Regions from separate parts of the Aestuariimicrobium sp. G57 genome, predicted to be linked through region 3. Evidence: riboswitches for the same ligand, from Rfam matches in the RefSeq annotation. Region 3 holds a riboswitch; each other region holds the start of a gene.
The links. Region 3 has a riboswitch for cobalamin ahead of ACQCX5_RS09840 (FG-GAP repeat domain-containing protein). Riboswitches for the same ligand answer to the same signal wherever they lie in the genome.
Positions count from the first base shown of each region.

Region 1 (10,570 bases), on a different contig from region 3:
CACTGTTTCGAAACAGTGGCAGATGCTGCGATGGGGGGCACGTGGGCGGACGATCAGGCAGTCGGCCCCGACTGCTGCACAGCATCACGCTCGGCCTGCGTGATCGGCAGCCCGGGGAACCGTGAGCCGTGGCCCTCGGCGACCTGGCGGTCGTGGGTCTCGCGGGCGCGGATGAACAGTTCCATCAGCTCGTCCTGGTCGTCGATCTCATCGCGGTACTTCTTGGGCATCAGCGAGATGTTGGCCATCTCTTTGACCAGCTTCGCGTACGTCGTCTCACGGTTGGCGGCGTCCTCGTAGCCCAGGTTCAGGTAGTTCTCGGCGTGGTGACGGGCGTTGTTGACGGCCGTCTGGGCCTTGCCCTTGGGCGAGACCAGCGAGGCGACGATCGTCACGGTCAGGGCCGCCACGATGAAGATCAGCGAGGTCGCGATGTCGATCTCGACCACGTTCACGGGCTCGCCGCCGTTGATGAACGGCACGTTGTTCTCGTGCAGCGCGTGCAGGATCAGCTTCACGCCGATGAACGCGAGGATCGCGGCCAGGCCGTAACTGAGGTAGATCAGGCGGTCGAGCAGTCCGTCGATGAGGAAGTACAGCTGGCGCAGGCCCATCAGCGAGAACGCGGTGGCGGTGAACACGATGAAGGTCGACTGGGTCAGGCCGAAGATGGCCGGGATCGAGTCGAGCGCGAACAGGATGTCGGTGCCGCCGATGGCGACCATGACCAGCAGCATGGGGGTGAGCATGCGCTTGCCGTTGACCACGGTGAACAGCTTGTCGCCGTCGTAGTAGTCAGTGGTGCGGAAGAACTTGCGGGCGAGCCGGATGATGAAGTTGTCGGCGTCATGCTCGTCCTCACCCTCACTGCGCAACATGTTGCCGGCAGTGACGATCAGGATCAGGCCGAAGATGTAGAACGCCCAGGCGAACCGGTCGAGGATGGCCGCGCCCAGGAAGATGAACCCGGTGCGGGCGAACAGCGAGAACACGATGCCGAACAGCAGCACCTTCTGCTGGTCGGCGCGGGGCACCTTGAAGCTCGACATGATGATCAGGAAGACGAACAGGTTGTCGACGCTCAACGCCTTCTCGGTCACGTAGCCCGCGAAGTACTCGGCCCCGGCCTGGTGGCCACCGAAGATCCACACGGCGAACCCGAACAGGATCGCGATGCCCACGTAGATGGCCGACCAGAAGGCCGCCTCTTTCAGCGTCGGAATGTGTGCCTTGCGCACGTGGAAGAAGAAGTCAAAGGCCAGCAGTGCCGCGATGAGTACGACCGTGCCGATCCACACGTACATGGGTGGGTTCACGCAAAGCTCCAGGGTGAAAATGCCGGACGAAAAAGCCGACGGGCGGTGGGACGCCTGACGGGTCGTCAGACGTGGCTGAAACCTGATGCCCCTGCTGGGCAGGGGAAGAGGAACGGGACCAAGGGGTCGCTCGCCCTGAGTGAGGTCGGCACCGCCGAGCCGGGCCTAGTTTAGCAAGCAACGAGGGTGCCGGGTTAATTCCGGACGGAGTTGGGTGGAGGTGGGGTGGTGGATGTGGTCGGGCCGCTGGACGCCCGCCGCGCACAGCCCAACCTGCACAACTGGCACCAGCGCCACCAACGCAGCCCGCAGCGCCGTTTCGAGGAGCACAACTGACACCAGCGCCAGGAATGCACCTGCAGGGGTCGTCCACGGGGCCCGGGTGACCGAACCGGGCCGCTGCCCCTGCCTCGTCCACGTCGGTGTGCCTACCCAGGATCTGAGAAACAAGTAGCCAGCGACCCAGTGACGCGAGTAAGTGCGCGTGGGGCGGCCGCTGGCTACTTCTTTCTCAGATGTTGGCCCCGGTCACTGTTCCGCCCGCCGCCACCCTGGCTCGTCCACCTGGCTGGCGGTATTCGACGTGGCTGGCGCTCTAGAGACCAGCTACGTCGATCAACGCCAGCTACGTGGACGACCTCACGACGCGCGGCACCTGCACGACGCACCACGTCCACCAACGCAACAACCCCCCACCACACGGCAGGGGGTTGTGCGAGCAATGCTGCGGCGGCCACCGGGGCCGCACACATCAACGCTTCGAGTACTGCGGGGCCTTGCGGGCCTTCTTGAGACCGGCCTTCTTGCGTTCCTTGATGCGGGCGTCACGCGAGAGCATGCCGGCCTTCTTGAGCGCGGGGCGGCTGGCCTCGGCGTCAACGGCGTTCAGTGCACGGGCGATGCCCAGGCGCAGGGCGCCGGCCTGACCCGACACGCCACCACCGTGGATGCGCACGATGATGTCGTAGGAACCCTCGACACCGGCGGTGGTCAGCGGTTCGGTCACGATCTGCTGGTGCACCTTGTTCGAGAAGTAGTCGTCCAGGGTGCGGCCATTGATGGTGATGGTGCCCGAGCCGGGCACGATGCGCACGCGGGCCACGGCCTCCTTGCGGCGACCAGTCGCGCCACCGGCGGCGATCACGGCCGGACGCGAGGTGGCACCACCGGCAGCGGCGGCAGGGTTCGAGTCGCTGCGGTAAGCGATCTCGCGGTCGTTCTCGTCGGTGAACGACTGCTCGGCGTCGTACTCTTCGACGTTCTCGTCAAGTTCCACGGTGTCAGTCACGGGAGGTCCTCAGTCTTTCGCAGTCACTGGGCGATCTGGGTGATCGCGTAGGGCTGCGGCTGCTGCGCAGCGTGGGGGTGCTCCGGGCCGGCGTAGACCTTGAGCTTGGAGATGAGCTGGCGGCTCAGCTTGTTCTTGGGCAGCATGCCCCAGACGGCCTGCTCGACGGCCTTGCGGGGGTCCTTGTCGAGCAGGTCACCGATCGGGGTGGCGGTGAGGCCACCGGGGCGACCCGAGTGGCGGTACCGCAGCGAGTCGGTGCGCTTGTTGCCGGTCAGGGCAATCTTGGAAGCGTTCACGATGACCACGAAGTCGCCACCGTCGACATGGGGCGCGAAGGTTGCCTTGTGCTTGCCACGCAGCAGGGTGGCAGCAGCGACGGCGAGGCGGCCGAGCACGACGTTCTCGGCGTCAATCACATGCCAGTTCCTGGTGATCTCGCCAGGCTTGGGAGTGTAGGTAGACACGGTCACGGACCATCTTCCAGTTGGTTGCTTTGGACTCTTCAGCAGCGCCTTCCTCGCGGGCTCGGGGTACACGACCCCGCATCCGGACCAGGGCCGGGCGCAACAGCGGACAACTTTACCTGCGACATTGATCGCGGTCAAAATGAGCGCCAGCCCGGCGGCGACCCGCTGATATTACCCCCTCAGCCACCCGTGGCCCTACCCTGTCCCCATGACGTCGCCCCGCTGGGCGCAGCCCGCCAGGTGGCCGGGTCTGGCCCGGGGTCTCGCCCACCTCGTCTCGCGTTCGCTCTCGTGCCATGCGGACGAACGGCAGCCCCTCACCCATCCCGCCTCGGACGCCGTGCGCGCCACCATCAACCGCCATGCCGTCGCGATCACCCACGCCCTCGACGACGGCCGCGCCGGACGGCTGTTCACCCAGCAGATGCTGAACACCTGGCAGGCCACATTGAGCCGGCGCCCCGACGGCAGCATGTTCGTGATCACCGGCGACATCCCGGCGATGTGGCTGCGGGACTCCTCAGCCCAGATGCGCCCGTTCGTGCTGCTGGCCCGCGACTGCCCCGAGATCGCCGCGACGCTGGCCGACGTGGTCGCCCAGCAGTGGGCCTGCATCGCCCGCGCCCCCTATGCCAATGCCTTCAACCCCGAACCCAACAACGCTTCGTGGCATGCCGGTGACCTGTGCGACAACCCCTGGGTCTGGGAAGAGAAGTACGAGGTCGACTCGCTGGCCTTCCCGATCCAGTTCGCGTGGCAGGTGTGGCAGGCCACCGGCGATGCCGCGGTCCTGGTACCGGTACGGGCCGGAGCCCGCCAGGTCGTCCAGCTGTGGCGCCGCGAACAGCGCCACGACACTGACTCTGACTACCGGTTCGTGCGCCCCGGCACGGGCGACACCCTGGGCGAGGACGGCCGCGGCACACCCGTGGGGGTCACGGGCATGACGTGGTGCGGGTTCCGCCCCAGCGACGACCCCTGCACGTACGGCTACAACATTCCGGCGCAGTTCTTCGCCGCGCACGCCCTGCGGCTGCTCGCGCAGATGGCCCGCGAGGCCTGGGACGACGCCGGGTTTGCTGCCGAATGCGACGACCTCGCGGCCCAGATCAGCGCCGGGGTGGCGCAGTGGGGGTTCGCCGACGACGGCACCCTGGCCTATGAGGTCGACGGCCTGGGCCACCAGCTGCGCATGGACGATGCGAACATGCCGAGCCTGCTCAGCCTGCCCCTGTGCTCGTCGCTGGCCGCTGATGACCCCGTCTACCTGACCACCCGCCGCTGGGTGCTCTCACAGGCCAACCCGCATTACCACCTGGGCGTGGCCGCGTCCGGGGTCGGCAGCCCGCACACCCCCTACGACCACATCTGGCCCATCGCGCTGGCGGTGCAGGGCCTGACCAGCACGCGCACCGAGACCAAGCTGCGCATGGTCGAGGTGCTGATGCGCACTGACGCCGGCACCGGCATGATGCACGAAAGTTTCCATGCCGACGACCCGAGCCGGTTCACGCGACCGTGGTTCTCGTGGGCCAACTCGATGTTCTGCGAGTTGCTGCTCGATGTGGCCGGGGTGCGCATGGATGACCTGACGGGGGCTGACCTGACGAGGCCTGACCAGACGGGGGGACCGGATGCCGCACACTGACCAGCGCGATGAGAACCAACACCCTGACCAGCAGCCCGGGGCGCGCGTGCATCGCGAGGTCGTCTCGTTCGTGCGCCGTTCGGCCCGCATGAACCCCAGCCAGCAGAAGGCCTGGGAACGGTGGTCACCCACCCGCGTCGTGCCCGTCGAGACCCGCGAGACCAGCACGTCGGTGGCCCCGCAGCCGGTGCCCGACTGGGACGCCATCTTCGGCCGCCATGCGCCCATCGTCGTCGAGATCGGGTCGGGCCAGGGCGATTCGCTGGTGCCGATGGCGAAGGCGCGTCCCGAGGTCAATGTGGTCGCGTTCGAGGTGTTCGAGCCCTCGGTGGCCAGCACCCTGTCGAAGCTCGCCCGCGAGGATGTCGACAACGTGCGCATCGTGATCGCCGACGGCGCCCAGGGGCTTGACCTGTTGTTCGAGCCCGGCCAGGTCGTCGAGCTGTGGACATTCTTCGCCGACCCCTGGCACAAGGCCCGCCACCACAAGCGCCGTCTGGTCAACGACGACCTGGCGGCAACCGTCGTCCGCCAACTCGCCCCGGGCGGGCACTGGCACCTGGCCACCGACTGGGCTGACTACGCCGATTGGATGCGGGAGGTGCTCGACCAGGCACCCGGGCTGCGCAATGTGCACGCGGGGTCGGGCGGGTGGGCGCCGCGGTGGGACGCGCGTCCGCTGACGAAGTACGAGCGCCGGGGCATCGAGGCCGGGCGGGACATCCATGACCTGACGTATGTGGTGGACGGCGGCGACACATGAGGTTGCGCATCGACCTGGCCTATGACGGCAGCCAGTTCTCGGGCTGGGCGGCCCAGCCGGGCCTACGCACGGTCGAACACGAACTGTCCGCGGGCATCGCGCGGGTGCTGCGGCTCGACCCGGCGCCTGCGCTGGTCGTCGCCGGACGCACCGACGCCGGCGTGCACGCCACCGGCCAGGTGTGCCACCTCGACCTGCCCGACGACTTCACCGTCGATCTGCGCGACCGGACCGACGCCGACCCGGCCGAGGTGCTGGCGCACCGGCTGCGGCGCGTGCTGCCCGATGACCTGGCGGTGCACGGGGTGCGGCGGGTCAGTGCTCACTTCGATGCGCGGTTCTCGGCGATGTTCAGGCGCTACACCTACCGCATCTGGGACGAGCAGTCGTTGCGCGAACCCACGCTGCGGCACCGGGTGGCGGTGGTGCGGGGCGTGGTCGATGTCGCGGCCATGAACTCGTCCGCCGAGGTGTTGCTCGGGCTGCATGACTTCGCGGCATTCTGCAAGCCGCGCGAGGGGGCCACGACGATCCGCACGCTGCAGCGTTTCGAGTGCGTGCGCCAAGAAGCTGCGACCACCGGGGCCGGGATGATCGTGGCGACCGTGGTGGCTGACGCATTCTGCCATTCGATGGTCCGCTCACTGATGGGTGCGGTGGTCGGTGTGGGGCTGGCCGGGACGAACCAGGGCAAGGTGCGCCGTGACGTCGACTGGGTGACCGGGTTGCTCGCGGCTGGGGCCAGGGACTCGTCGGTGACGGTGATGCCCGCCTCGGGGCTGACGCTCAGCGAAGTCGGCTACCCACCCGATGACCAATTGGCCGCCCGGGCGGCGCAGGCCCGCAGCCGCCGTGACGAGCCACAGCAACAGGAGTCTGAATGAGCCACTATTTCGAATCGCCCGAACCCTCTGCGGCCCCGGCCCGCGAACGTGAGGTCACCGCGACGATCTGGGGACGAGACCACCGCTTCACCTCGGCGAACGGCGTGTTCTCGGGCAGTCGGCTCGACCCGGGCACGGCGGTGTTGTTCCGTGAGACCACTCCCCCGGCCGGCGACGGCATCAGGCTGCTCGACCTGGGCAGCGGCTTCGGGCCCATCACCGTGGCGTTGGCGGCCGCCTGCCCGGGAGCGAGCGTCGATGCGGTCGACGTGAACTCCCGCGCGGTCGAGCTGACCCGGGCGAATGCCTCGTCCGCGGGGGTGGGCGACCAGGTGTTCGCGGGCTCGCCCGACGAGGTGCTGGCGCGCGATGCCCGCTATGAGCAGATCTGGTCGAACCCGCCGATCCGGATCGGCAAGCAGGCGCTGCACGAGTTGCTGCTGACGTGGCTGCCCCGGCTGGCACCGGGCGGTGAGGCATGGCTGGTGGTCAGCAAGAACCTGGGCGCGGACTCACTGCAGCAGTGGCTGGTCAGCGAGGGCTGGGCGTGTGCGAAGCATGCGAGCGCCAAGGGGTTCCGGGTGCTGCGGGTGACGCGGCCCGAGGACGACTGAGGGCCCTGGCGCTGGCGCGGCTCACGTCGTCCGGTTGCCCCTGAACGGCACTGCCCCTGAACGGCACAGTTGCCCTTGTGCCGGAACAAGGGCAACTGTTGCGATCAGGGGCAACGTGGCAGGGCGGTGCCCCCCACCCCGAGGCCGCCCCACCCCGAGGACGACTGAGCAAATCTGACGAATTGCTGTGTCCGCCTGAACCGCGCGCAGATGAGGCGTACCGTCGACAGAACAGGCCGGGAGGTACCTGGCCGAGGGAGGTTGCCATGGGGCTCGGGGACAAGATCAGGAACGCCGCCGACGAACTGTCGGGCAAGGCAAAGGAAGCCTTCGGCGATGCCACGGACAACGAACGCCTTGAGGCTGAGGGCAAGCTCCAGCAGGGCGAAGCCCATGTGAAGCAGGCCGGTGAAGACGTCAAGGACGCCGCCGGTGACCTCGTTGACGAGGCCAAGGACAAGTTCTGAGTCAAGGCAGACCAAACGCCGACTGACCCGCGGCCCGTCCCCCACCACCACCCGGGGGGCGGGTCGCATTATTGCCCCGGCATGTCCACCCCATACCCATTACCCATGGGCAGTGGTCAACTTGTCGGCGGTCTGGGGTAGGTTGATCCTGATCGCTGCTATTGGGGGAATCCGGTGCGAATCCGGAGCTGACCCGCAGCCGTGAGGATGTGCTTGGCGCATCCGAGTCGGAGTACCCATCGTGGCGAGCGCCCACCCCGTGGCCCCAGGGTCACGTCCGTCGTGGCCAACGGACTCCAGGCGCGCGACACTGCGCACCCTTCGTTGGTTCAGTTGAGAGGAAGCCAATGAAGCTCCGCCATGTCGCCGCCGCCGGGATTGCGGCCGCACTGTTCGTCTCGCCCGTCGCTGCCGGCATGGCGCAGGCCCAGGCCCCGCTCGCGGGCCCGATGGTGCCCGCCGCGGCCCCCAGCAGCCAGGCCACCGCCGCCGCTGACTGGCTGGCCGCGCAGTGGAAGGCCGATCCGTCCGCGTTCAGCACGGGCACCCTGGCCGATTCGATCATCTCGCTGGCCCCGACCGGCCTGCACGCTGACGTGCTCGCCGAGATGGACGCCGCATTGCGCGCTGATGCCAAGACCTACGCCACCAACCCCGGTGCCGCCGGCAAGGTCGCCATTGCCGCGATCGCCGTGCAGGCCCTGGGCGCCGACCCAACCAACTACGGCGGCGTCGACCTCATCAAGATCATCCAGGACGGGCTGGTCAGCAAGCCTGATGCGGGTGGCATGTTCAACCTGCCCTATGCCGTGATCGCGCTCGTGCGCGCCGGCGAGACGGTGCCGCAGGCCTCGATCGATGCGTTCGTGACCGCCCAGGACGCCTCGGGCGCCTTCGGCTACCTGGAGACCTGGAATTCCCCCGTGACCTTCGCCATCGACGTCGACTCGACCGGTGTGGCGATCGCCGCACTGGTGGGCCTCGAGGCCAGCGGACAGGGCGGCGCGGCCGTCAGCACCGCCCTCGACAAGGCCATCACCTGGGCCGCCTCGGCCCAGCAGGCCGACGGCTCGTGGCCGGGCTACTCCCCCGCGAATGCCACCGCCATGGTCGGCCAGGGCCTGCTCGCCGCCGGCCTCGACATGAGCGATGCCATCGCCTACCTGGTCGCCCAGCAGGCGAAGACCGGTGGCGCCGGCCTGCCGAACAGCCCCGACGGCACCGAGCCCGACCTGATGGCCACCTCGCAGGCGCTGCTGCTGCTCGCCGGCGAGAACTACCTCGACGCAGAGCTGCAGGCCCCGCCGAGCACCACCGCCCCGGTGAGCAGCCCCGCGCCCACCACCAGCGCACCGACCACCAGCGCGCCGACCACCAGCACCCCGGCTGCCACCACCACCCCGCGTCCGCTGCCCTCGACCGGCACCTCGGACGACACGACGCTGCCTGTGGTGCTGCTCGCCGGTGTGGCGACGACCCTGGTCGCCGCGGGTGCTGCCGCCCGCGGGCGCCGCAACCGATGAGCCGCATCGCGCGGATCGTCATCCTGGCCGTGCTGGCCGCCCTCGTGGGCACCGTCCCTGCTGGACTGGTGCCCACCGGGGTGGCCCACGCCGCCCTGCCCGCGTCGGCCTCGACGTGCACCCAGTCCGGTCAGGTGTGGCTGGTCGTGGTCGGGCCGAACGGCGAAACCGTGGCCAACACGTGTGTGGGCAATCCGTCGTCCGGGTGGCAGGCGCTGCAGAACGCGGGCATCTCGATCACCCAGCGCAGTTCGAACGACGGGTTCATCTGCCAGCTCAACGGCCTGCCGAACCGCTGCATCGAGGGCAATGAGTGGACGACCGCCGACGGCTACTGGCAGTACTACCACGCCAGCGCCGGCAGCTCGTGGACGTATTCCACCCGCGGCGCCAAGCAGTATTCGCCCAAGCCGGGCAGCGTCCAGGGCTGGTGCTACAGCAGCCGTCCCAACTGCTCGAGCTCACTGTCGACCGTGCTGAAACCCGCCGGCCTGCAGCCGTATGTCTCGGCGCCGCCGACCACGGCCAAGCCGACGACCACCGCACCGAAGCCGACGACCACCGCACCCCGGACGACCAGTGCGCCGAAACCCGCACCCACGTCCAGGGCCACCAGCGGAGCCACCCGCACGCAGGCCACCACCGCGCCGACCACGGTCAAGGCGACCGCGCCGTCGTCGGCGGCCAGCAAGGCACCGACGACTGCGAGCACCAGCGCACCGCCGTCGGCCGTCACCCCGTCGGCGCCAGTGACGTCCAGCATCGCCGCTGCCAGCACCGCGGCGACCTCGCCCGCCGGCACCGCCAGCCCCACCACCGTGGCGGCTGAGCGTCCGAGCAGCAGCGGCACCGGTTCGCCGTGGGCCGTGGCCGCGACCGTCGGCCTGGTTGCTGCCGGCGCCGCCGGCGCTGTCGTGGCCGTGCGCCGCCGTCGGGCCGATGGGCTCGATGACGACGACCTGGCCTGAGCGATGACCCGCACTGCCGTCCTGCCCGGTTCGGCCACCCATCCGGTGGCCGGGCCGGGCTCGACTGTTCCCGGGGCCGGCGTTCCCGGGGCCGGCAGCCCGGCGGTCGGCACCCGTCCGGCGGCCCGCAGCACCCACCCGTGGGCGTGGTGGGGCTGGGCCGTGGGGGCCGCGATCTGTGCGAGTTTCACCGCCAACCCGCTGCTGCTGGCATTGGTCGTGGCGGCCGTGCTGCTGGTCACGGTGCTGCGTCGCAGTGATGCCCCGTGGGCCCGGTCGGTCGGGGCCTACATCACCCTCGCGCTGGTCGTGATCGGGTTCCGGGTGGTGCTCACCGCGCTGCTCGGCGGTTCGCGTGAAGGGCTGGTGCTGTTCACCCTGCCCGAGGCCAACCTGCCCGACTGGATGGCCGGCATCCGGTTCGGTGGCCCCGTCACCCTCAATGCCGTGCTGGCCGCCGCCTATGACGGCATGCGGCTGGCCGCCATCGTCATCTGCGTGGGCGCCGCCAATGCGCTGGCGAACCCGCGCCAGGCGCTGAAGTCGGTGCCCGCCGCGCTGAACCAGGTCTCGGTGGCCGTCGTGATTGCGTTGAGCGTGGCGCCCCAGTTGATCGAATCCATCGGACG
Region 1 covers NZ_JBNINW010000004.1:257,375-267,944, reverse strand. The annotation lists gene ACQCX5_RS11240 (TerC family protein) at 54-1,316, opposite strand; gene rpsI (30S ribosomal protein S9) at 2,068-2,604, opposite strand; gene rplM (50S ribosomal protein L13) at 2,628-3,071, opposite strand; gene ACQCX5_RS11225 (glycoside hydrolase family 125 protein) at 3,283-4,722, shown strand; gene trmB (tRNA (guanosine(46)-N7)-methyltransferase TrmB) at 4,709-5,485, shown strand; gene truA (tRNA pseudouridine(38-40) synthase TruA) at 5,482-6,369, shown strand; gene ACQCX5_RS11210 (class I SAM-dependent methyltransferase) at 6,366-6,983, shown strand; gene ACQCX5_RS11205 (CsbD family protein) at 7,250-7,450, shown strand; cobalamin riboswitch at 7,569-7,708, shown strand; gene ACQCX5_RS11200 (prenyltransferase/squalene oxidase repeat-containing protein) at 7,798-8,973, shown strand; gene ACQCX5_RS11195 (hypothetical protein) at 8,970-9,941, shown strand; gene ACQCX5_RS11190 (CbiQ family ECF transporter T component) at 9,945-10,570, shown strand, end outside.
Region 1: linked by a shared signal. The riboswitch ahead of ACQCX5_RS11200 (prenyltransferase/squalene oxidase repeat-containing protein) and the one ahead of ACQCX5_RS09840 (FG-GAP repeat domain-containing protein) in region 3 are both predicted to bind cobalamin.

Region 2 (10,570 bases), on a different contig from region 3:
CCTGCACCCCCAGCAGCGGCGCCACATTCGGCAGCACATGCTGCACACCGATCGCCGGCCAGCTGATGCCGCTGATGCGTGCGGCGGCGACGTAGTCGCGGGTCATCACCTGCATCGCGCCGGCGCGGGTGATGCGCACGAACACGGGGATGGTCGCGATGCCGATGGCAGTCATCGCCGTCCCCGTGGACGAGCCGAGCGCGGCGGCCAGCAGGATGGCGAGCAGCAGCGCCGGGAAGGCATAGAGCAGGTCGCTGACCCGCAGCGCGAGCCTGGACCACCAGCGGTCGTCCGACATGCCGATCAGCAGGCCCAACGGGATGCCGACCAACCCGGCGATCGCCACGGCGATCACGCCGACGACCAGGGTGGTGCGGGCGCCGGCCATCAGCCGGCTGACGATGTCGATGCCGTACTGGTCGGTGCCCAGCCAGTGGGTGGACGATGGCGGTTGCAGCGCACTGCCGGTGTCGACACGAATGGGGTCGAAGGGGGTCCAGACGAGGGCGACCACGGCGATGACCACCAGCGCGGCGACCAGCACGATGCCGGCCCAGAGCGTGAAGCGCTTCATGCGGCGGCCGCCGGGGTTCGGGTGCTGGGGGCCCGGCGCAGCCGCGGGTCGAGCAGCAGGAAGACCATGTCGACGACCGCGTTGATCACCAGCACGGCCGCGACCAGCAGCATCACGATGCCCTGCACCAGCAGCAGGTCGCGCTGGGTGACCGCCCGCAGCAGCGTCGAGCCCAGGCCCGGCAGCACGAAGACCTGTTCGACGACGATGGCCCCGACCAGCAGCGAGACCAGCATCAGCCCCACGACCGTCACCAGCGACAGGCCGGCGGGGCGCATGCCATGGCGCAGCACGGCCCCGAGCCGGGTCCAGCCGATCGACCGGGCGGTGCGCAGGTAGTCCTCACCGAGCACCTCGACGAACGCCGAGCGCACATAGCGGGTGAGCATCGCCCCCTGGACGAGCGCGAGCGACAGCACCGGCAGCACCAGGCTGCGCGCCCACGCGACCGGGTCGACCACCAGCGGGGTGAAGCCGTTGGCGGGCAGCCAACGCAGGTGCACCGCGAAGACGACCGTGAGCAGCAGCCCGGCCAGGAACGCCGGGACCGCCATGCCGATGTGGCTCAGCGCGTTGACGATGACCCCGTCGGCGTGGCGCCGGCGCATCGCCGACCACAACCCCAGCGGCAGGGCCACCGCGATCGAAACCAGCATGCCGAACCCCACCAGCCAGACGGTCACCCCGAGCGGGCCGTCGATGAGCTGCCAGATGGGTTCGCCGTTCAGCGCCGAGGAGCCCAGGTCGCCGCGCACGAACCCGGCGAGCCAGTCCCCGTAGCGGACGTACCAGGGCCTGTCGAGGCCGAGCTCGGCACGCAGGGCCGCCACCCGTTCGGGCGTCGCGCTCGTCCCGAGGATGGCACCGGCGAGGTCACCGGGCAGCGTCTGCACGGCCAGGAACACCACCAGGGAACTGCCGAGCAGGCTCGCGACGAGTGTCGCCAGCCGGATCAGCACGGCCCTGACGATGGGATTCACGCTCTCGGATTCACGCTCAGGCAGGTCGGGTGGCGACCGTGGTGAGGTCGAAACTCAGCGTCGGCACGTTCTTACTGATGCCGCTGACCGTGTTGCGGGTGACGATCAGGCTGGGCAGCAGGAACAGGAAGTCAGCGGCGGCATCGTCGGCCAGGATCTTGGCGGCCTGGCGCATCTTGTCGTAGGCCTGCTGCTCGGGGGCGGCGTCGGCCTCGGCGATGAGCTTCTGGAAGTCGGCGTTGTTGTAGTGCCAGTAGTACTTCGGGTCGGCCCAGGCCACGATGTCGCGGGCCTCAACGTGCGCCACCAGCGTCATGTCGTAATTGCCGCCCAGGAACACCTCGGTGATCCAGCGCTGGAAGTCGATCTCTTCGACGGTGACGGTGATGCCGACGTCCTTGAGCTGGCTGGTGATCACGGTTGCGGCGCCCGGGCCGTACGGCAGCGTCGGCACCCGCAGCTTCAGGGTGAGCCCGGTGGCGTGGCCGGCCGCGGCGAGCAGTTCGCGGGCCTTGGCCGGGTCGAAGGGATAGGTCTGCGACAGGTCTTCGTACCAGGGGTCGCTGGGCGGCACCATCGAACCGATGAGCTGGCCCTTGCCACCCCACACCGAGTTGACCAGCCCCTGCCGGTCGATGGCGTGGCAGATGGCCTGGCGCACCTGCCGTTTGGCCAGCGCCGCATTGCTGTGGTTGAAGCCCAGCACGACCTCGCCGGTGGTGTAGCCCTCGAGCACCGTGAAGCGATTGGTGTCACTGAACTGGCCCAGCGCCTGCGGCGCGGCGACGTTCGAGATGATGTCGAGGTCGCCTGCCAGCATCGCCGAGTTCATGGCGTTGGGGTCGGTGAAGTAGCGGAAGGTCACCGTGTCGATGCGCAGCGGCGTGCCCCAGTAGCGCTCGTTGCGCTTCAGCGTGATGGACGTGCCACGCTGGTGGTTCTCGAAGGTGAACGGGCCCGACCCCATGGGGGTGGTGCCCATGGTCTGGTAGCCCGCCGGGTCGATGATGATGCCTGCAGTCGAACTCATGTCATAGAGCCAGAACAGACTGGGCTTCTTGAGCTTGACGACCACGGTGGTGGCGTCCTCGGCGCTGACGGTGTCGATGTTGCCCATCGCCCGCGCGACCTCGGCGTTCTGCGAGTTGGCCTTGCGCAGGAACTCGATGCTGCCCACCACCGCGTTCGCGTCGAGGGCGGTGCCGCTGGCGAACGTGGCGGTCGGGTGCAGTGTGAAGCGGTAGGTCAGCCGGTCCTCGCTGATGGTCCAGGCGTTGGCGAGCAGCGGGCGCAGCGTGCCCTCGCCGTCGACCTTCACCAGCGTCTCGTAGACGTTGTAGAGCAACACCTGCGGGATGGCGGCCTGGGCGTTCTTGATCGGGTCGAGCACCTGTGGCTCGTCCGAGGCACCCACGCTGATGGTGCGGCTCGCGGACTGTTGCGTGCCCGGGAGGTCATTGTTCAGGCAGCCCGCGAGCAGGGGCAGGCTGGCGGCGGCGGCGCCGAGCCCGAGCACGTGGCGGCGGGTGAGGTCTGATGACATTGACACTCCAGTGGGTTCGGCGGCGGCGCCGCGCGTGTGACTGTCCGAGTCTACGGGAGGTGCTGGTGGGACGGGTGGGTCTGTCGGCTGGGGGCGAACGCGGACCGACCCGATTTGGCATCTCGGGCGGGGTCCACTAATGTAGAGCGAGCGACGCGGGGTGGAGCAGCTCGGTAGCTCGCCGGGCTCATAACCCGGAGGTCACAGGTTCAAATCCTGTCCCCGCTACTCCGAAGAACCGCCCCTGACATGGTGAAAACCTAGTCAGGGGCGGTTCTGCTTGTGTTGGGGCTTCTTGTGTTGGGCTCCAGCAGATTGCCCCTGAACGCAACAATTGCCCTAGTGCCAGCACCAGGGCAACTGTTGCGTTCAGGGGCAGTTCGTGGGCGCTACCCCTGCGGCACCGGCGTGATTCTTATCCATGGTGGTTGACGCATGCTGGTTCTGCGCACCAACCCAGGCTCGGCGTGCCCTTGACCCGCCCGTGCACTACCTTCTGGCGGTGCAACCGGACGAGGCAGGCCTCGTCCATGGGAGGGACAGGGACCCCGCAATGGCGAACCACGACATCGTGCTCGAGTCAACAGGGCAGTTCGAGAAGTACCGCGACCCAACCCGGCTGGCAATCGGGCTCGGCATCGCGGTGGTGCTGCTGCTGCTCGCCACCCTCGCGTGGGTGAACTACGACGCGATCGCCGAGAGTGCCTCGAACTACACTGGCCGCCGCGCGGCGCTCCGCGACCTGGTCGCCCCGGCGGCGGTGGGCATACCGCTGCTGCTCGCGGTGCTCGCTGCCACCGAGGTGTGGGGCACATCGATGCAGTGGCGAGATCCCGGCACCGGCGAGCGGCTCAAGCTCAAGATCACCGGGCCGGTGTTCCAGGTCGCCGCCGAGGCCGGGCAGGTGCACCAGCGTTTCGCCACGGGCGACCCGAGGGTGTACCTGCCGGTCAACTTCGGCAAGAACGGCCAGGTCGGGCTGGCCGTGCACACCCTGCCGAAGCAACAGCGGGCGTTCGTGAGCGTCACCGAGGGCTATGGCAAGAAGGCGAAGCCGCTGCCACTGATCACGCTCGAGGGCAACGCGGCGGTGGCACTGGATGCTGTCGAGAGCCAGGAGTGGGCGCAGAAGGCGCACAAGGTGGTGCTTGAGAAGTACCTGGGTGGGGCTGCGGGCTGACGAGCGGGGGGACTCCGCCCTCGCCAAAGCGGGCACGCGAGCGTACGATTTGTGACACATGTCACAGGAGGCAGTCATGCCCAGTGCTCTCGTCACAGGCACCAGACAAGGGATCGGGGCCGCCATCTGCCTGCGGCTGGCAAACGCCGGTTGGACGGTGCACGCCGGGGTCCGGGAAGAAGCCCAGGCCGAGCACCTGAGGGCACAGAACCCCCTGATCAGGCCCATCCAGCTGGACATCACCAACGAGCAGCATGTGACCACCCTCGCCGACCGGCTGGGCGGACCACTGGACGCCGTGGTGAACAACGCCGGCATCGCCCATGGCGGGCCCGTCGAGGCCGTTCCCCCGCACGAGTGGCGCGCATGCTTCGACGTGAACGTCGTTGCGCAGGTGGTGGTCACGCAGGCGGTGCTGCCCAAGCTGCGCGAGTCGCAGGGCCGGGTGGTCTTCATCTCGTCCACGGTGGGGCGCACTGTGGCCACGCTCGAGGGCCCGTCCAGCGCCTCGAAGTTCGCGCTCGAGGCGGTGGCCGACATCCTGCGCATTGAGCTGCGGCCGTGGCAGATCTTCGTCAGTGTGATTGAGCCGGGGCCCACCAACACCGAGACGTGGCGGAACATGGGCGGAATGCTCGACGAGATGGAGGCCGGGCTGAGCCCTGCACACCGCGAGCTGTACCGGCAACACCTGTTGGGGCTGCGAAAGCTGTTGAGCACACTGGGCAGCCGCGGTGGCTCCCCCGACCTGGTGGCGAAGTACGTGGAACGGGCGCTGACGGATCGCCACCCGAAGGCCCGGTACGCGGCAGGGGCGCAGGCTGTGGTGCTGGCGAACATGGGACGAGTGCTGCCGACAAGGGTCGGTGACGCGATGGCGGCGCGTATGGGTGGGTGGAAGTAGGGGACATCGAGCTTCGGCTTCCTGCGCTTCAAGCAGCTGATCGAGCAGGTGTTGGGACGAGGTTTGCCCCTGAACGCGACGGTTGCCCTTGTGCCGGCACAAGGGCAACCGTTGCGTTCAGGGGCAACGGGTGGCGGCGCCCCTCTGTTGCGGGGACGCCGCCGGCTGGGCTACCGGGCGATGTCGCTGCTGCAGGCCTCGCCCTCGGCGTTGCAGCACGAATCCACCTGCCGCTCCCCCGTCAGCACCGAGACCGGGACCGCGCAGCAGGCGTCCCCGCGCCACGCCTCCAGGCCCTCACGGACGGCGAACGCCGCGATGACAAGCGCAGCGACCGAGTCGGCCCAGGCCCAGGCTGAGGTTTGCCCCTGAACGCGACGGTTGCCCTTGTGCCAGCACCAGGGCAACTGTTGCGTTCAGGGGCAGTTCGTGGGCGCTACCCCGCGACCACATCACTACATCCAGGTAGTTACACCAGCGTGATTCTCATATATGGTGGTTGACGCAGCTGGTTCTGCGCGCCACCCCAGACGCGCAGAGGCAACAGGGAACCCGGTGGGAAACCGGGACTGCCCCGCAGCGGTGAGTGGGAACGAACTCCGTCATCAAGCACTGGATCGGCCGATCCGGGAAGCGACGGACAGTAGGCCAGGCAGCATCTGCCCACGAGTCCGAAGACCTGCCAGCGCCCCGTCCCGAGCGGCGGGGGTCCGCGACCTCGTGGGAAGGTCAGGGGACGAGACGAACCTGTCATGGGCTGCGCCCATGTGTTCGTCCCACCCTGTCGCCCATGGGCCGTGGAAGCACCGAGCAGGTTCTTTCACGAGGGGTGAATGACTTTGACCACGACCGCCAACGAACACACCGGGATCAGCGTCGTCAAACGCGACGGCCGCCGGGTCGCCTATGACGGCTACGAGATCGCCAGATCCATCCAGGAGGCCGCAGCCGGCCTGGACGATGAAGTGGCCCGCGCCACCCAACTGCGCTCCGAACTGGAGATCACACTGTTCGACGGGATCACCTCGGAGCAACTCGACGAGGCCGTCATCCAGGTGGCCCTGCAGAACGTCAAGGACGATCCCGCCTATGACACCATCGCCTCACGGCTGCTGGTGAAGGGCTTCTACAAGGCCATCTTCGGCCAGGGCGTCACGCGCGAGCAGGTGTTCGCCCAGCATGCCGAGGCCTTCGTGGCCTTCGTCCACCGCGGCATCGAACTGGGCCTGCTGGACGAGCGTCTGGCCGGTTTCGACCTGCACCGACTGGGCCGGGCCCTCGACCCCGCCCGCGACGACCTGCTGCGCTACATCGGGGTGCAGACCATGAAGACCCGGTACATGATCTCGTCCCCTGACAAGCGGCCCATGGAAATGCCGCAGTTCTTCTGGATGCGCGTGGCCATGGGACTGGCACTGCACGAGGACGACCCGGACGCGGCTGCCATCGCCTTCTACGACAAGATGTCGCGCCTGGAATACCTCGCGGCGGGTTCGACCCTGGTCAACGCCGGCACCCCGTATGCGCAACTGTCCAACTGCTTCGTGATGCAGATGGAGGACGACATCGAGCACATCGCCAAGTCGGTGCGCGATGTCATGTGGCTGACCAAGGGCACCGGCGGCATCGGGTTGTCGGTGACCAAGCTGCGCAGTGAGGGCTCCCCCATCACGTCGAACAACACGGCCTCGACCGGGCCGATCCCGTTCATGCACACCATTGATTCGACGCTGCGGGCGGTCAGCCGCGGCGGCAAGAAGTTCGGTGCGCTGTGCTTCTACATCGAGAACTGGCACCTGGACTTCGCACAGTTCCTCGACCTCAAGCAGAATTCCGGCGACCCGTACCGGCGCACCCGCACGGCCAACACCGCGGTCTGGATCAGCGACGAGTTCATGAAGCGCGTCGAGGACGACCAGCCCTGGTACCTGTTCGACCCTGCTGAGGTGCCGGACCTCGTCGAGTTGACCGGGCGGGCCTTCTCTGAGCGCTATCGCGACTACATCGACCTCGCCGAGGCCGGGCAGCTGCGGCACAAGGTGATCGGTGCCCGCGAGCAGTTCAGGGCCATCCTGACGACACTGCAGGCGACGTCACACCCGTGGCTGACCTGGAAGGACACCATCAACACCCGCGCACTCAACGACAACACCGGCACGATCCACCTGTCCAACCTGTGCACCGAGATCACGCTGCCGCAGGACCGCGACAACGTCTCGGTCTGCAACCTGGCCTCGATCAACCTGTCGCGCCACGTCACCGGACGACGCGGGCGGGCGAAGGTCGACTGGGCGCTGCTGGCCGAGTCGACCCGGCTTGCGGTGCGCCAACTCGACAACCTCATCGACATCACCATCTCGTCGGTGCCCGAGTCGGAACATTCCAACGAACAGAACCGGGCCCTGGGCCTGGGGGTGATGGGGTTCACCGAGGTCACCGAGCGGTTCGGCTATTCCTATGCCACCACCGAGGCCTATGACCTGATCGACGAACTCATGGAATTCGTCTCGTGGCATGCCATCGATGCCTCGGCAGACCTTGCCCGTGAGCGCGGGTCGTACCCGAACTTCACCGGATCGAAGTGGCACAAGGGCATGGTGCCGGTCGACACCCTCAACCTGCTCGCGAACGACCGCGGTGTGCCGGTCGCGGTCGACCGCACCGAACGCCTCGACTGGGCCGCGTTGCGCACCAAGGTGGCCGGTGGCATGCGCAATTCCACGCTGTTGGCGATCGCGCCGACTGCCTCGATCGGGCTGGTGGCGGGCACCACGCCGGGGCTTGACCCGCAGTTCAGCCAGATCTTCAGCCGCGCCACCAGTTCGGGCAAGTTCCTCGAGGTCAACCGCAACCTGGTCGACGACCTGCGCGAGGCCGGGCTGTGGCAGTTGGTGCGCGAAGACCTGTTGCGCCACCAGGGCGACCTTGCCAAGGTTGCCGCGGAATCGCCGCACTACGGCGTGCCGGCCGAGTTGGTCGAGATCTACCAGACCTCGTTCCAGTTGCCCGGGCGCGCCTACCTCGAGGTCGCGGCGCGGGCGCAGAAATGGGTTGACCAGGCGATCAGCCGCAACATCTACCTGGCCGACCGGGATGTGTCGCGCATGCTCGACCTGTACACCGAGGCCTGGCGCATGGGGGTCAAGACGACCTACTACCTGCACATGATGCCGCGCCACACTGCCGAGCAATCGACGGTGCGGGTCAACAAGTCCGAGGCCATCGTCCGGGGTGGCGCAGGTACGGGTGTCGGGGCGGGGGCGGTGCGACGCGGGTTCGGCGCCGCTGCGCTGCAGTTGGCCGAGCCCGTCGTGGTGGACGACGTGGGCGCCTGCCCCACCGACCCGATGGAACGCCTGGCGTGTGAGGCGTGCCAGTGATGGGTGGCATTCTCGGCACCGGGATCGAACAGGGGCTGCTGCTGAAGCCGGTCAAGTACCAGTGGGCCATGGACCTCTATGACCAGGCGGTCGCGAACACGTGGTTCCCGAATGAGGTGCAGCTGGGTGAAGACCTGGCCGACTTCGAGCGGATGACCCCGGACGAGCGCGCAGCACTGACCTTTCTGATGAGCTACTTCAACCCCAACGAGCTGCTGGTCAACAAGGCCCTGGCGTTCGGCGTCTACCCCTATGTCAACGCCGCCGAGGCACACCTGTACCTCGCCAAGCAGATGTGGGAGGAGGCCAACCACTGCATGGGCTTCGAGTACGTGCTCGAGACGTTCCCGATCGATCGTGAGGCCGCCTACAACTCCCACGTGACGGTGGCCTCGATGGCCGCCAAAGAGGAGTTCGAGGTCAGGTACATCCGGCGCATGACCGAGCAGACCCTCGACATCACCACCGTCGAGGGCAAGCAGGACTTCGTCCGCAACCTGATCGCGTACAACGTGATCCTCGAGGGCATCTGGTTCTATTCGGGCTTCATGGTGGCGCTGAGCTTTCGGCAGCGCAACCTGCTGCGCAACTTCGGCTCGCTCATCGACTGGATCGTCCGCGACGAGTCGCTGCACCTGAAGTTCGGGATCAACCTGGTGCTCACCGTGCTCGACGAGAACCCCGAGGTAGCGACCCCGCAGTTCGCCGCCGAGATCAGGCAGATGATCCTGGATGCCGTGGCCATGGAGGAGGCCTACAACCGGGACCTGCTGCCCCACGGCATCCTGGGGCTCAATGCCGACTACATCAACCAGTACGTCAAGTACCTGGCGGATCGGCGGCTGGAAGAGCTGGGCTTCGACGCCGAGTACAAGGTCGCGAACCCGGCGAAGTGGATGGCCACGGCGAACGACACGCTGCAGCTGGTCAACTTCTTCGAGTCGACCAACACGTCGTACGAGGTGAACGCCAAGCAGGGCTGAAGTTTGCCCCTGAACGCGACGGTTGCCCTTGTGCCGGCACAAGGGCAACCGTTGCGTTCAGGGGCAACGGGTGGCGGCGCCCTCTGTGCGGGGACGCCGCCGGCTGGGTTACCGGGCGATGTCGCTGCTGCCGGCCTCGCCCTCGGCGTTGCAGCACGAGTCCGCCTGCCGCTCCCCCGTCAGCACCGAGACCGGGGCCGCGCAGCAGGCGTCCCCGCGCCACGCCTCCAGGCCCTCACGGACGGCGAACGCCGCGATGACAAGCGCAGCGACCGAGTCGGCCCAGGCCCAGCCCAGCAGGCTGTTCAGCAACAGCCCGACGAGCAGTGCCGCCGACAGGTAGGTGCAGATCAGCGTCTGCTTCGAGTCGGCGATGGCCGAGGCTGAGCCGAGGTCTCGCCCGGTGCGACGCTCGAACCAGCTGAGGAAGGGCATCACCAGCAGGCTCAGGGCCGCGATGGCGATGCCGACGGGTGAATGATCGGGCTCGCGTCCACCGAACAGGGATGACAGCGCATCAACGCTCACATAGGCAGCCAGGGCGAAGAACGAGACCGCGACCACCCGCAGGGCGACCTTTTCGCGGCGCTCCGGGTCGGGGGACGAGAATTGCCAGGCAATCGCGGCGGCAGAGAGCACCTCGACGATCGAATCGAGGCCGAAGCCGACCAGCGCCGCCGACGACGCCGCTGAACCGGCGAGCAGGGCAACGATGGCCTCGATGACGTTCCACGTGATGGTGATGGCGACGACGATGCGGATGCGTCGGCGCAGCACGTCGCGGCGGGCGGGCGACAGCATCGAGGTCAGCGTGGTGGTCACCGTTCGCCCCCCTTGTCGTCGCCCTTGTCGCAGCAGCCGGGCACGGTGCATGCCGGGTCCATGCAGGGCACGGCCTCGTCCACGGCCAGGGTGACATTCACCAGCGCGGTCAGGGCTGCGGTCAAGTGGGGGTCGGCGATCTCGTAGCGCGTCTGGCGGCCCTCGGGCTCGGCCACCACGATGCCGCACCCGCGCAGGCAGGTG
Region 2 covers NZ_JBNINW010000001.1:518,422-528,991, forward strand. The annotation lists gene ACQCX5_RS02435 (ABC transporter permease) at 1-574, opposite strand, end outside; gene ACQCX5_RS02440 (ABC transporter permease) at 571-1,554, opposite strand; gene ACQCX5_RS02445 (ABC transporter substrate-binding protein) at 1,571-3,097, opposite strand; tRNA gene ACQCX5_RS02450 (tRNA-Met) at 3,252-3,325, shown strand; gene ACQCX5_RS02455 (hypothetical protein) at 3,651-4,277, shown strand; gene ACQCX5_RS02460 (SDR family NAD(P)-dependent oxidoreductase) at 4,354-5,181, shown strand; cobalamin riboswitch at 5,673-5,882, shown strand; gene ACQCX5_RS02465 (ribonucleoside-diphosphate reductase subunit alpha) at 6,015-8,561, shown strand; gene ACQCX5_RS02470 (ribonucleotide-diphosphate reductase subunit beta) at 8,561-9,544, shown strand; gene ACQCX5_RS02475 (cation transporter) at 9,653-10,366, opposite strand; gene cmtR (Cd(II)/Pb(II)-sensing metalloregulatory transcriptional regulator CmtR) at 10,363-10,570, opposite strand, start outside.
Region 2: linked by a shared signal. The riboswitch ahead of ACQCX5_RS02465 (ribonucleoside-diphosphate reductase subunit alpha) and the one ahead of ACQCX5_RS09840 (FG-GAP repeat domain-containing protein) in region 3 are both predicted to bind cobalamin.

Region 3 (10,570 bases):
ACGGGGTTGAAGGGACGAGGCCTCGGCCCCGCGGTACCACCCTTCGTTGGGGCCTGGTCCGGCCTTTCGGCTGGGTGATGCCCCCACTCTTGCTCGCCGCGGCCGGGTCTAGTGGGGCCGCGGGTGGCGGCCTGTTCTTCCGGCAGCTCCGGGGTGATGGCCCCATCGATGCCTTGCGGACGCTGCCAAGTGTAGGACGGCCGGGCTGCGCGGCCAAACGGCTGGTCGGGGGTGGTTGGTGCGCGGCGGGTGGATTGCCTGCCGGCGGGAACATTGCCTGCCGGCGGGAAGTTTGCCGTGCGGCGCCGCGCGGCAAAGTTCCCGCCGAGAGGCAAGCTTGCTTCCAGGGGGCAAACATCGCGCCAGGGCCTCCACCACGGCCCAACACCTGCTCGACCGCCGGCACTGCCACTTCTTCAGAGCCACCAACCCGCCCCCTTGCCTGCGCGACCAGGGTCCAGCCGAGCCGCGTGACCAGAATCCGGCCGGACCGGACCGATGGGACACCTCAAGCGGTGATTCGAGCCAGGCCTGCCGGAATCCGGTCACGAGCTGATGCGCGCTGGGCGAGGGGACGACCTGGGCTCGGCCGATGCTTCGTCCGACGGCCTGGGGGCAGCGCGAGAGCGGCGTGACCAGAAACCAGCAGGAGTGTGCCGGATGAGCAATCAAAGGCGCGACTCGGGCCAGTCCTGCCGGAATCCGGTCACGAGCTGGGTCACGGATCTGGGACGGCGATCCGGGCTGGGCTGAGGGAAGCTTGCCTCCAGGGGGCAAACATCGTACGAGGGCCCCCACCACGGCCCAACACCTCGACCGCCGGCACTGCCCACCCCTCCAGGGCCACCCACCCCTGTGCGCGCCCGACCTGATGAAGCCGCGGACCAGAATCGGGCAGGAGCGGGCTGAATGGGCACATGACGTGGCGATCCGGCCCGAGACTGCCGGAATCTGGTCACGCCCGGCCGGGTGGCGGCGGGCTGGCTGCCGCCCCCGACAGCAACCCGGCCGGTGGACGAGCCCATCGTCCACCGGCCGGGTCTGGTGTCAGGCCTCGAGCGGCCTCAAGCCCTCAGCAGGGCATCACGCCATCAGCACATAACCCTGCGCACCGGTCAGGATCTGACGTGCACCGCTCCAGCTGCCGACGCGGTTGGTGTAGGCGAAGACCGCGCCGTCATCACGCTGGCCGACCAGGTCGCCGCGGCCGTCGCCCGACAGGTCACCGGGGCTGAAGGCGAGCGTGAACCCGGTCCAACCCCGACCGACCTGCTGGCCCCACGAGATGCCTCCGGTGGCGGTGCCGCGGTAGGACCACAGCGTGCCGTCCTCGCGAATCGCCAGCAGGTCGCTGAGGCCGTCACCCGAGAAGTCACCCACGCTCAGCAGCTGGCGCATGCCGCCCCAGTTCTGGCCGATGTGCTTGATGCCCGTCAGCCCCTGCGGGGTCAGCGTGTACCTGAACAGCGCACCGTCAGCAGCACGACGGGCCACCACGTACTGGGTCGGGCCGCCGTCGAGCGAGCCGACCGGCACGATCATGTCCATGCCGCCCCAGTTCTGGCCGGCCTTCTTCCAGCCGGTCAGGTAGCCATTGCCCACGCCCCGGAACAGCCACAGCGAGTTGTCGTCGCCGCGACGGGCCAGCAGGTCACTGCGCTTGTCACCATCGATGTCCGCGATCTGGGTGATGTGGGTCATGCCGTCCCAGCCAGTTCCCACACGGCCCTGCCAGGTCAGTTCGCGGGTCGTCGAGCCGGTGAAGACCATCAGCACGCCGTCCTGGTCGACGGCGTAGACATCGGCGACCTTGTCACCGTTCTGGTCACCCTTGACACCGGTGACCGGGGTCGCCACCTGCGCGGGCGCCTTGGGCGTGGGCTGCCAGACCGGCGGCTGCGCCGGGCCCGTCTGCCAGCTCACGTAGTGCCATGCCTCGACGGTGCCCGGCTTGGGCTTGGACGAGGCCGCGCCGACCGAATAGAACGTCCAGCCCACCTCAGCGCCAGACACGGCCCCTGACCAGTACGACCAGAAGAAGCCCGCCGGGATGGGGTCGGGGTAGCCGTCGAGGGTGTTGATGAAGCCCGACCGCTGGCCCACGGCGAACCCGGCACTGGCCAGTGCCGTCAGGCCGGTGCCGAACTCGGTGGCGCAGCCAGCACTCTGCTCGTTCTTGTCATTGACCACCAGCACCCAGACGTAGTTCGCGGCCAGGCAATCAGCCTCGGGCAACGATCCCGGCTTGACGGTGACCGCCGCCGGGACGACCGCCGGCACCACCTCGGACGCCGCGGGCACGGACGCCGCGGGCACGGACGCCCCGGCCGGCATGGCCAGCCCGAGCAGCAGGCTGGCAGCGGCCCCGACCGCCAGCAGTGAACGTCGAATACGCACGATGTATCCCTTTCGAAGAGCCCGCGAAGGGTTCTCGAAAGGGGTAGCCGGCTGTGGCCGCCGTCCCGATGTCCTCGCGGGCGATGGTGTGGACGTCGGCGTTGGTCCGGCTCGCCCGCCAGCCCCGTTCGCACGGGAATGGCAGGTCACGGTTGCGGGTCAGCCCGGGAATCACACCCGGTTCTCGGCACGACATCTGCACACTATCGGCCCGGTCAGCGGGCGCGGGCAGCAGGGGTGGGCCGTGGACGCCCAGCCCCCACCACCTGCCCTCAGCCCTCGATCAGTGTCACCGGTGCCCCCGTCACCGCCAGCGCCCGGTGCCCGAACGGCATCTGCAGGCACTCCTCGACCACGTCGGCCAATTGGCTCGCCGCCAGCGCCGGCACCGGCGTGCCGTCATCCATGAACCGCTCCGTGCGGCCAAGCCCCCGCGGCCGTTCCCACAGCGGCCAGGCCTCGTCCGATGTCGGGAACGCCAAGCGCAGCGACGTCACCCGCATGTCGAACTGCCCCGCGAACTCGTGGCAGGCAAACTCGGCCAGCCGCTTGCTGAACCCATAGGTGTCGGTGTTGTCACCACGCCCCCGCGGGTCGACCGGCACCCGCAAATACTGCTCGAAGACCGACATCGACGAGATGTGCACCATCGGGACGACGGCATCGCGGCATGCGCGCAGGCATTCGACGACCGAGCCGACGTTCACGGCATAGGCCAGCCCCGTGCGTGCGGGCGGCTCGTCGGCCTGCGGCACGATCGCGGCCAGGTGGACGACCAGGTCGGCGCCCTCGACGACCCTGGCCACATCGGCAGGTGACAGCGCATCGATGCGGGTCTGGTCGGGCGATTCGTCGGTGACGGCGGCGTCAGCCACCAGCACCTGGTGGCCCCGGCGGCGCAGGTTCTCGGTCAACCAGCCGCCCACGCTGCCGGCGCCACCGATCAGGGTGAACTTCATGGGGTTCCTCTCATTTGATGCCACTCATCGTGACACCCCGCACGAACCAGTTCTGCGCAAACAGGAAGATGATGAAGATCGGCACCAGGGTGATCACCGAGCCGGTCATCACGGTGGCCAGCGACGTCTCTTCGGCATTCAGCGAGGCCAGGCCCACCGTCAGCGTGTACATGTCCCCCGACTGCAGCGCCACGAGCGGCCACAGGAAGTCATTCCAGTGCCACAGGAACACGAAGACCGCGAGCGTGGCCATGATCGGCTTGAGCTGGGGCAGGATGATCGACCAGAAGATGCGCAGTTCACCCGCACCGTCGACCTTGGCCGCCTCGATCAGCTCATTCGGGATGCCGGCGATGAACTGCCGCATCAGGAACAGCGCCTGCACATTGGCCACCGTCGGCAGCACCAGGCCCCAGTAGGTGTCGAGGCCACCCAGTTCGCTGACCAGCAGGAACTTCGGGATCAGCGTCAGGTGGTAGGGAATCATCATCATCGCGATGATCAGCCAGAACATCAGCCCACGACCAGGGAAGTCGACCTTGGCGAAGGCATAGGCGGCCAGCGAGGCCAGGGCCAGCACCAGCACCACGCCGAGCACGGAATAGATGGTCGTGTTGAGCATCCATTGCACCATCTCGCCGCGGCCCAGCAGTCGGGTGTATTCCGACAGGTCGATGCTCGTGGGCAGCAGTGAACCCGGCAGGCTGAACGGCTTGCCCGGCTGCACCGACAGCACCAGCATCACGAAGAACGGGAAGCAGGTGACCACCGCCACCAGGGCCAGCGGCAGGTGCGCCCCGACGGCGCTCCAGACCTTGCGTCGTGTTGAGCGGGTGGCCATCAGTCGTCCTCCCGGAAGAATCGTCGCTGGATGATGGTGATCACGACCGTGATGATGAACAGCACGACGCCAGCGGCCGAGGCATAGCCGAAGTAGCCGTACTTGAAGCCCTGGTCATAGATCATGTAGACGAGTGAGTAGCTGGCGTTCACCGGTCCGCCGCCGGTCATCACATAGATCAGGTCGAAGACCTGGAACGAGGCCACGATCTCGAGCACGAGCACGAAGAACAGCGGCCGTTTCAGGCCCGGCAGCGTGATGTTGGTGAACCGCTGCCAGACATTCGCCCCGTCCAGTTCGGCGGCCTCGTAGTGGTCACGGGGAATGTCGAGGATGCCCGCCATCAGGATGAGCATGTCGTAGCCGAACCGGCTCCACACGGCCACCACTGCCAGCGACGGCAGCACCAGCGTGCTGCTCGAGATCCAGTCGATGGGACCGATGCCGAACAGCCCGAAGAACCAGTTCAGTGGACCATTGGACGAGTAGATCCAGGTCCAGATGACGCCGGTGGTCACCAGCGAGGTGATCACGGGCAGAAAGAACGCGGCGCGATAGATCTTGATGCCGCGCACCGACCTGGCGGCCATCGAGGCCATCGCCAGCGAGACGATGACCACCAGCGGCACCGCGATCAGCGAATACACCAGCGTCACGCGCAGGGCATTCCAGAACACGGGGTCGTCGAACAGCGTCTGGTAGTTCTCGACGCCGACCCACGAGAAGTCACCGGCAAGGTTCTGAGTCATGAACGACAAGATGATGCCGCCGACCGCGGGCCCGGCACGGAAGAGCAGGAACAGCAGGACATAGGGCAGCACGAAGACCAGGCCAAGGATGGCCGCCTGGCGCGCCCCGGGCCGGCGGGAGCGCTTGCTGGGCGCCCCCGCCGGCTCGATGACAGATGAAGGAATTGACATGGCCTCTTACTTCTTGGCCAATGCCGCGTCGATCTTGGCAGCGGCGTCGTCGAGGGCCTTCTGGGGCTCCTTCTGGCCCAGCAGGGCGGCCTGCACCTCAGGCTTGATGATGCCCATGATCTCGGTCGCCTTGGGCGACTTGGGCTCGGTGACGCCCTTGTCCATCATGGTCGACAGCACCGCCTCGGGCGTGCCTTCCTTGTACAGGCCGGTCACGTCGCTGCGCGGCGACTGCTGGTTGCGCGGCGGCAGGAACTCCTTGAGGTTCTCGGGGGTGTTCTGGAAGTTGAACCAGGCCGCAGCCGCCTGCTTGTTCTTCGACTCGTTGAAGATCACCCAGGCGCCGACGTTGCCGTAGCCGGCGGACTTCGCATCGGCGAGCGGTTCGGCGACGACGAGTTCGTCCAGCTTCAGGCCGTTGAGCAGCAGCGAGGCGGTCGAGCGCGAGAACAGCATCGCGACCTTCTTCTGCGCGATGGGGCTGGTCTCGACCGGCAGCTGCTGCGTCAGGGCGTCCTTGGGCGTGTGGCCGCCGTCGACCAGCCACTTGGCGAACTCCAGGGCACGCAGGCCCTCGGAACCATTCAGCGTGGCCTTGGTGCCCTCTTCGTTGAGCACGGTGCCACCCGCGCTCCACAGCAGCGGGTAGAACGAGCCGTTCAGCGTCATCGTCGGGGCGGCGTCGTACTGGGTGATGTAGTAGCCCTTCTCTTTCAGCTTCGGGGCCAGCTCTTTGACCTCGTCAAAGGTCTTGGGGTAGTTCGCGGCGTCGATGCCCATGGCGTCCCACACCGGCTTGACGTGCAGGGTGGTGGTCAGGCCCATCACGGTCGGCGCGCCGTAGAGCTTGCCGTCATAGGTCATGGTCGACAGCGCGTTCGGCAGGTACTTGTCCTTGTCGGCCAGCACGTCATCGAGCGGCACGAGCAGTCCGCCCGAGCCCCAGTTGTAGATGTCGGCCGGCAGCGCATAGGTCAGGTCGGGCGTGGTCTTGCCCTTGATGGCGGTGCTCATGCGCTCACCGCGGGAGTCCCAGGGAATGATCTCGACGCTGACCTTGACGTTGGGGTAGGCCGCGTTGAACTTCTTGATCTGGGCGTCCCAGTAGGGGCGCTCGATGTCGCCGCCGATCGGCGGGTACCAGACGGTGATCGATCCCGACAACGTCGACGGGTCGCTCGTGCTGGCGGGCACATCGCTGCCGCTGTCAGAGCCACAGGCAGTCAGTGCCATGCCGCCCGCGACACCGCCCGCGATCATGAGGGCGGAACGACGGGGCAGGCGATGCTGGAAGGGGTTGCTGGTCATGGTCTTTCTCCCATTGGTCAATAGCCGCGGACGTGGCCGGGCCATTCGAGTTCGACACCCTGCTGGACAAGGGTCTTCTGGAAGTCCGCGGTGAGCTGGTCGCTCGCCTGGACCTGGTGCGGTGTCAGCCCCTGCGCCAGGCAGTGGGCTGCCAGTGCTCCTGCCGCCTCGCCGGTGTTCCACTCGACCGGGTGCAGGCGGTAGCAGCCATTGGTGATGTGCGTCGTGCCGACCGTTTTCGCTGACGCGAGCAGGTTCGTGACCCGGCGGGGGATCAGGAACCCGAGCGGCAGTTGGAACGGGCTGGCGGGGACGTCGATGTAGTTGTCTCCCCCCGTGGAGGGGTGAAGGTCGATGCGGTACATGCCCACACCGATCGAGTCGCGGTAGGTCCGGGCACGGTCGTCGGGATGGCGCATCCAGACATCGGTCTCGGTGACGGTCGTGACCGCCTTGATGCGGCGTGCCTCGCGCCAGTAGGGCGCCATGGCCAGGCCGTCGTCGGTGCCTGTCACATCTGGACGAAGCCTGAGCCCCGGCCAACCGGTGCCGCCATCGGGGCGCGGCGCCTCGGTCTGCATCCAGTACAGGAACGACAGCGACAGCTGGCGGGCCTCGTCGAGGCGCAGGTCGGCATCGGGGGCGTCGATGATGGGATGGGTGAAGTAGTCGATCTGGGGCCAGTTGACCAGCGTGATGTCCGAGGCGAATGCGCCGGGCTCGAACAGGTCACGGGCCAGGATGCGCCGGAACGTCCACAGGTTGCCGTCGCCCGGGGTGACTGACTGGTCGGCGTCAACGGCCAGCGCGTCGTCGCCGGGGTTGGGTTCGAAGAACCGGGTCGTCGTGGCCAGCGTACGCGGGTCGGGCGAGGTCCACGACAGCAGCGGCGCCCCCCAGAAGTCCGGCTGGTAGCCGGCCCAGAAGTCATACATCGCGGGCTTGTCGATCACGTGGTTGCCGTCGACATGGTCGAGCGCGAAACAGATGCTCACGGCCTGGTGGTTGTCGGGCTGGGCCGCCTCGGGTGCGCTCGGTTCGTCGAACTCGCTGCGGGCCTCGGCGCCGATGGCGTACTCGGTACCGGTCAGGGCCAGCACCTCGCCGGTCTCGGTGGCCTCGATGACGTAGTCGGCGCTCACCGTGACCAGGCTCGCGTCGTCCAACCGGGTGAAGGTCACCGAGGTGACCCGGTCGGCGTCAGTGGTCGCGCTGGTCGGGCGAGCGGGCTGGACGACGATGAGCTGGCCCTTCGCGATCCAGGGGGCGAGCATGTTCTCGATCACGGTGACGGCGGCCCGGGGTTCGTGGCACAGCTTGCTCACCCAGCCGGCGCCGGGGTTGAGTTCTGCCCAGCCACGGGCGGCAGCGGTCAGTGGGTAGTGGTCGCGGTAGTGCTGGCGCACCCCGTCACGCAGGGCGCGGTAGCGGGCGGTGATGCCGAACTGCTCGACCCAGGGGTGCTCGTCGAAGGGCACCGCCTGTGAGGTCGACTGGCCACCGAGCCAGGCGAACTCCTCGGTGAGCACGACGCGCTGCCCCGCCTCGAGCGCGGCGAGCGCGGCGGCGACGCCGCCCAACCCCCCGCCGACGACGAGGATGGGCGCGTGCAATTCGGTCATGAGGGCTCCTTGACGGGGACGGTGGGGCTGGTGGGTGCTGACGGCGCCGAGGTGAGCGTGTGCCCGACCTCGACGCGACAGGCGAGCAGTTGGGCCGGGTCGAGGGCGTCGTCACCTTCGATGACCGAGGCGAGCAGCCGCAGCGCCCGGGCGCCCATCTCGACGCGAGGAATGCGGAAGCCGGCGAATCCTTCGGGATAGGGCTCGTTCTCGGGCTCACCCAGCAGGGCGAGTGACAGGTCTGCCGGCACCTGCACCCCCGCCGTGATGGCCGCCGCGCGCACTGCCACGACATCGACATTGGGCCCGAGCAGTGCGGCGGTGGCGCCGTGGTCGCGGATCACCTGGACGGCCTCGGCCGGGGTGAACGCGCCGCCGTCGAGCAGGATCGGGCGGTGGCGTGCCTCGTCCATCGCGCGGCGGTAGCCGAGCACGCGGTCGCGGGCCGAGGGCACCGCGCTCAAGTCACCCAGGAACACGATGCGCCGGTGGCCGAGTTGCAGCATGCGGCGGGTGATCTCAGCGGTGGCGGCGGCATAGTCGGCACCGACATAGGGCACGTGCCCGTCGACGTCGCTGGGGTCGCGGCGGCCGATGTAGACGACCGGGTAGCGGCGTTCGCGCAGTTCGTGCAGTTCGCGGTCGTTGCCGACGCGACCGATGAGGATGCAGCCGTCGGCGATGTCGAGGCGGTTCCAGCCTGAATCGGTGAGGCGGCGCTTGCCGGCGGCGACCGGCGCGCTGGTGAACAACAGCAGGTCGACGCCGACGTCGACGGCCTCGGCCTCCATGCCGACCAGGAAGGGGTGGTAGAAGTTCGAGCCGTCGCTGGGGAAGACCGACTCATAGGTGAACACGCCCACGATGCGGTTGCGGCCCCGGGCCAGCCCCTGGGCCAGAGGGTTGGCGACATAACCGGTCTCGCGGATGGCGTCGAGCACGCGACGGCGGCTCTGTTCGCCGACCCGGGCACGGGCATTCGAGGGCCCGTTGAGCACGAGTGAGACCGTGGCCTGGCTGACCCCGGCCATCCGGGCCACGTCTGCCTGCGTCGGACGACGATTCATGCTGCCCACCTCTCGCTGGTGCTTGGTTTCTGGTGCGTGGTTTCTGGTGCTGGCGGCCACCGTTGGCCGTCGCGAGCCGGGCATCGATGCCCCGGCGCCGGTTGTGCAATAGCGCCAATAGATCATGCGCATGACTGAATCGTCAACCCCTCGGATAGCGCTTGCTGTAGGGATGTTGCCGATTCGTGACCTGATAAAGGTTATTCGTATTAGGGCATTGCGGTTCGATCACGGTGGTGCGCATACTCGCCGCAAACCCCATCGAGGACGCTGGAGGAAACATGTCCCCTCTCACCCGCAGAACATTTGTCGCCGCAGGTGCCGCCGCGCCGCTTCTGTCGGCGATGCCGGCACTGGCGCCGACCGCCTTCGCCGCGACCCTGCCCCAGCCGGGCGACCCGGCCACACCGGCCCCGGGCGGCATGATCGAGGCCCTGGGCGCCCCCATCGTCGAGCGCAACATCCGCAGCGCGTCGTCCGGGGTGCTGCCCGACGGACGACCCGTGCTCTATGTGCCATCGTTCGGCGAACCGGCCGTGATGAGCGTCGTCGATGCCCGCGACGGCTCGTTGATCTCTGGCCACGAGCTCACGGGCAAGACCACCGCGATCTATACCGGCGTGGCCCCCGACCAGTCGTACGCATATATCGTCGGCACCACCCCGGGCGCGGCGCTGTTCCGCTACGAGACGGCGACCGGCGCCTTCACCAACCTGGGCAACCCGGTGCCGGGCGAGAGCAACATCAACCGCATCGCGTCGTTCGGCCCGGACGGCACGCTGTACACCGGCACGTTCCCCAACGGCCATGTCGCGACCTACCACCCCGACCGTGGGTTCGAGGACTGGGGACCGATCGCCGAGGGCGAGCAGTACGCCCGCTGCATGGCGGTGGTGGGCGACAAGCTGTTCGTCGGCACCGGCACCAATGCGCGGTTCTTCGAGGTTGACCTGGCCACCCGGGCCAAGCGCGAGATCGCGCTGCCGCCCGAGTATGCGGGCAACCAGTCGTATGTCAACGAGATGTACGAGCGCGGCGGGCTGGTGTTCGCCTTCTTCAGCCCGGCCTATGCCTGGGGCATCTACGACCCGGCAACCGGGCAGTGGCGCACCTCGCTGACCGACATGGCCGCCCTGGTGCCCGCCGAGGTCATCGACGGGCAGGTCTACCTGGTGGGCCGCGACGGCAACCTGTACGGCTACGAGGTCGCGACCGGTGCCCTGACCCAGCGGACGACCACCGGCCGGCTGACCTCGACCCTTGCCCGGGGCCTCGGCCAGGCAGACCTGGGCGACCCGGCATGGCCCGGGACCAGCGTGATCGGCATCGGGCTGACCGGCAGCATGTGGCACTGGAACCCCGTGACGGGCCAGTTCCGCACCCTGTCGTCGCAGGCCCTCGGCGGGGCCCTGAAGATCGCCGCCATGGGCTTCTCGCCCGGTCGCCAGTTGTACGT
Region 3 covers NZ_JBNINW010000003.1:598,504-609,073, forward strand. The annotation lists gene ACQCX5_RS09840 (FG-GAP repeat domain-containing protein) at 1,084-2,397, opposite strand; cobalamin riboswitch at 2,464-2,584, opposite strand; gene ACQCX5_RS09845 (NAD-dependent epimerase/dehydratase family protein) at 2,670-3,356, opposite strand; gene ACQCX5_RS09850 (carbohydrate ABC transporter permease) at 3,367-4,197, opposite strand; gene ACQCX5_RS09855 (carbohydrate ABC transporter permease) at 4,197-5,117, opposite strand; gene ACQCX5_RS09860 (ABC transporter substrate-binding protein) at 5,124-6,425, opposite strand; gene ACQCX5_RS09865 (FAD-dependent oxidoreductase) at 6,443-8,047, opposite strand; gene ACQCX5_RS09870 (LacI family DNA-binding transcriptional regulator) at 8,044-9,114, opposite strand; gene ACQCX5_RS09875 (OmpL47-type beta-barrel domain-containing protein) at 9,396-10,570, shown strand, end outside.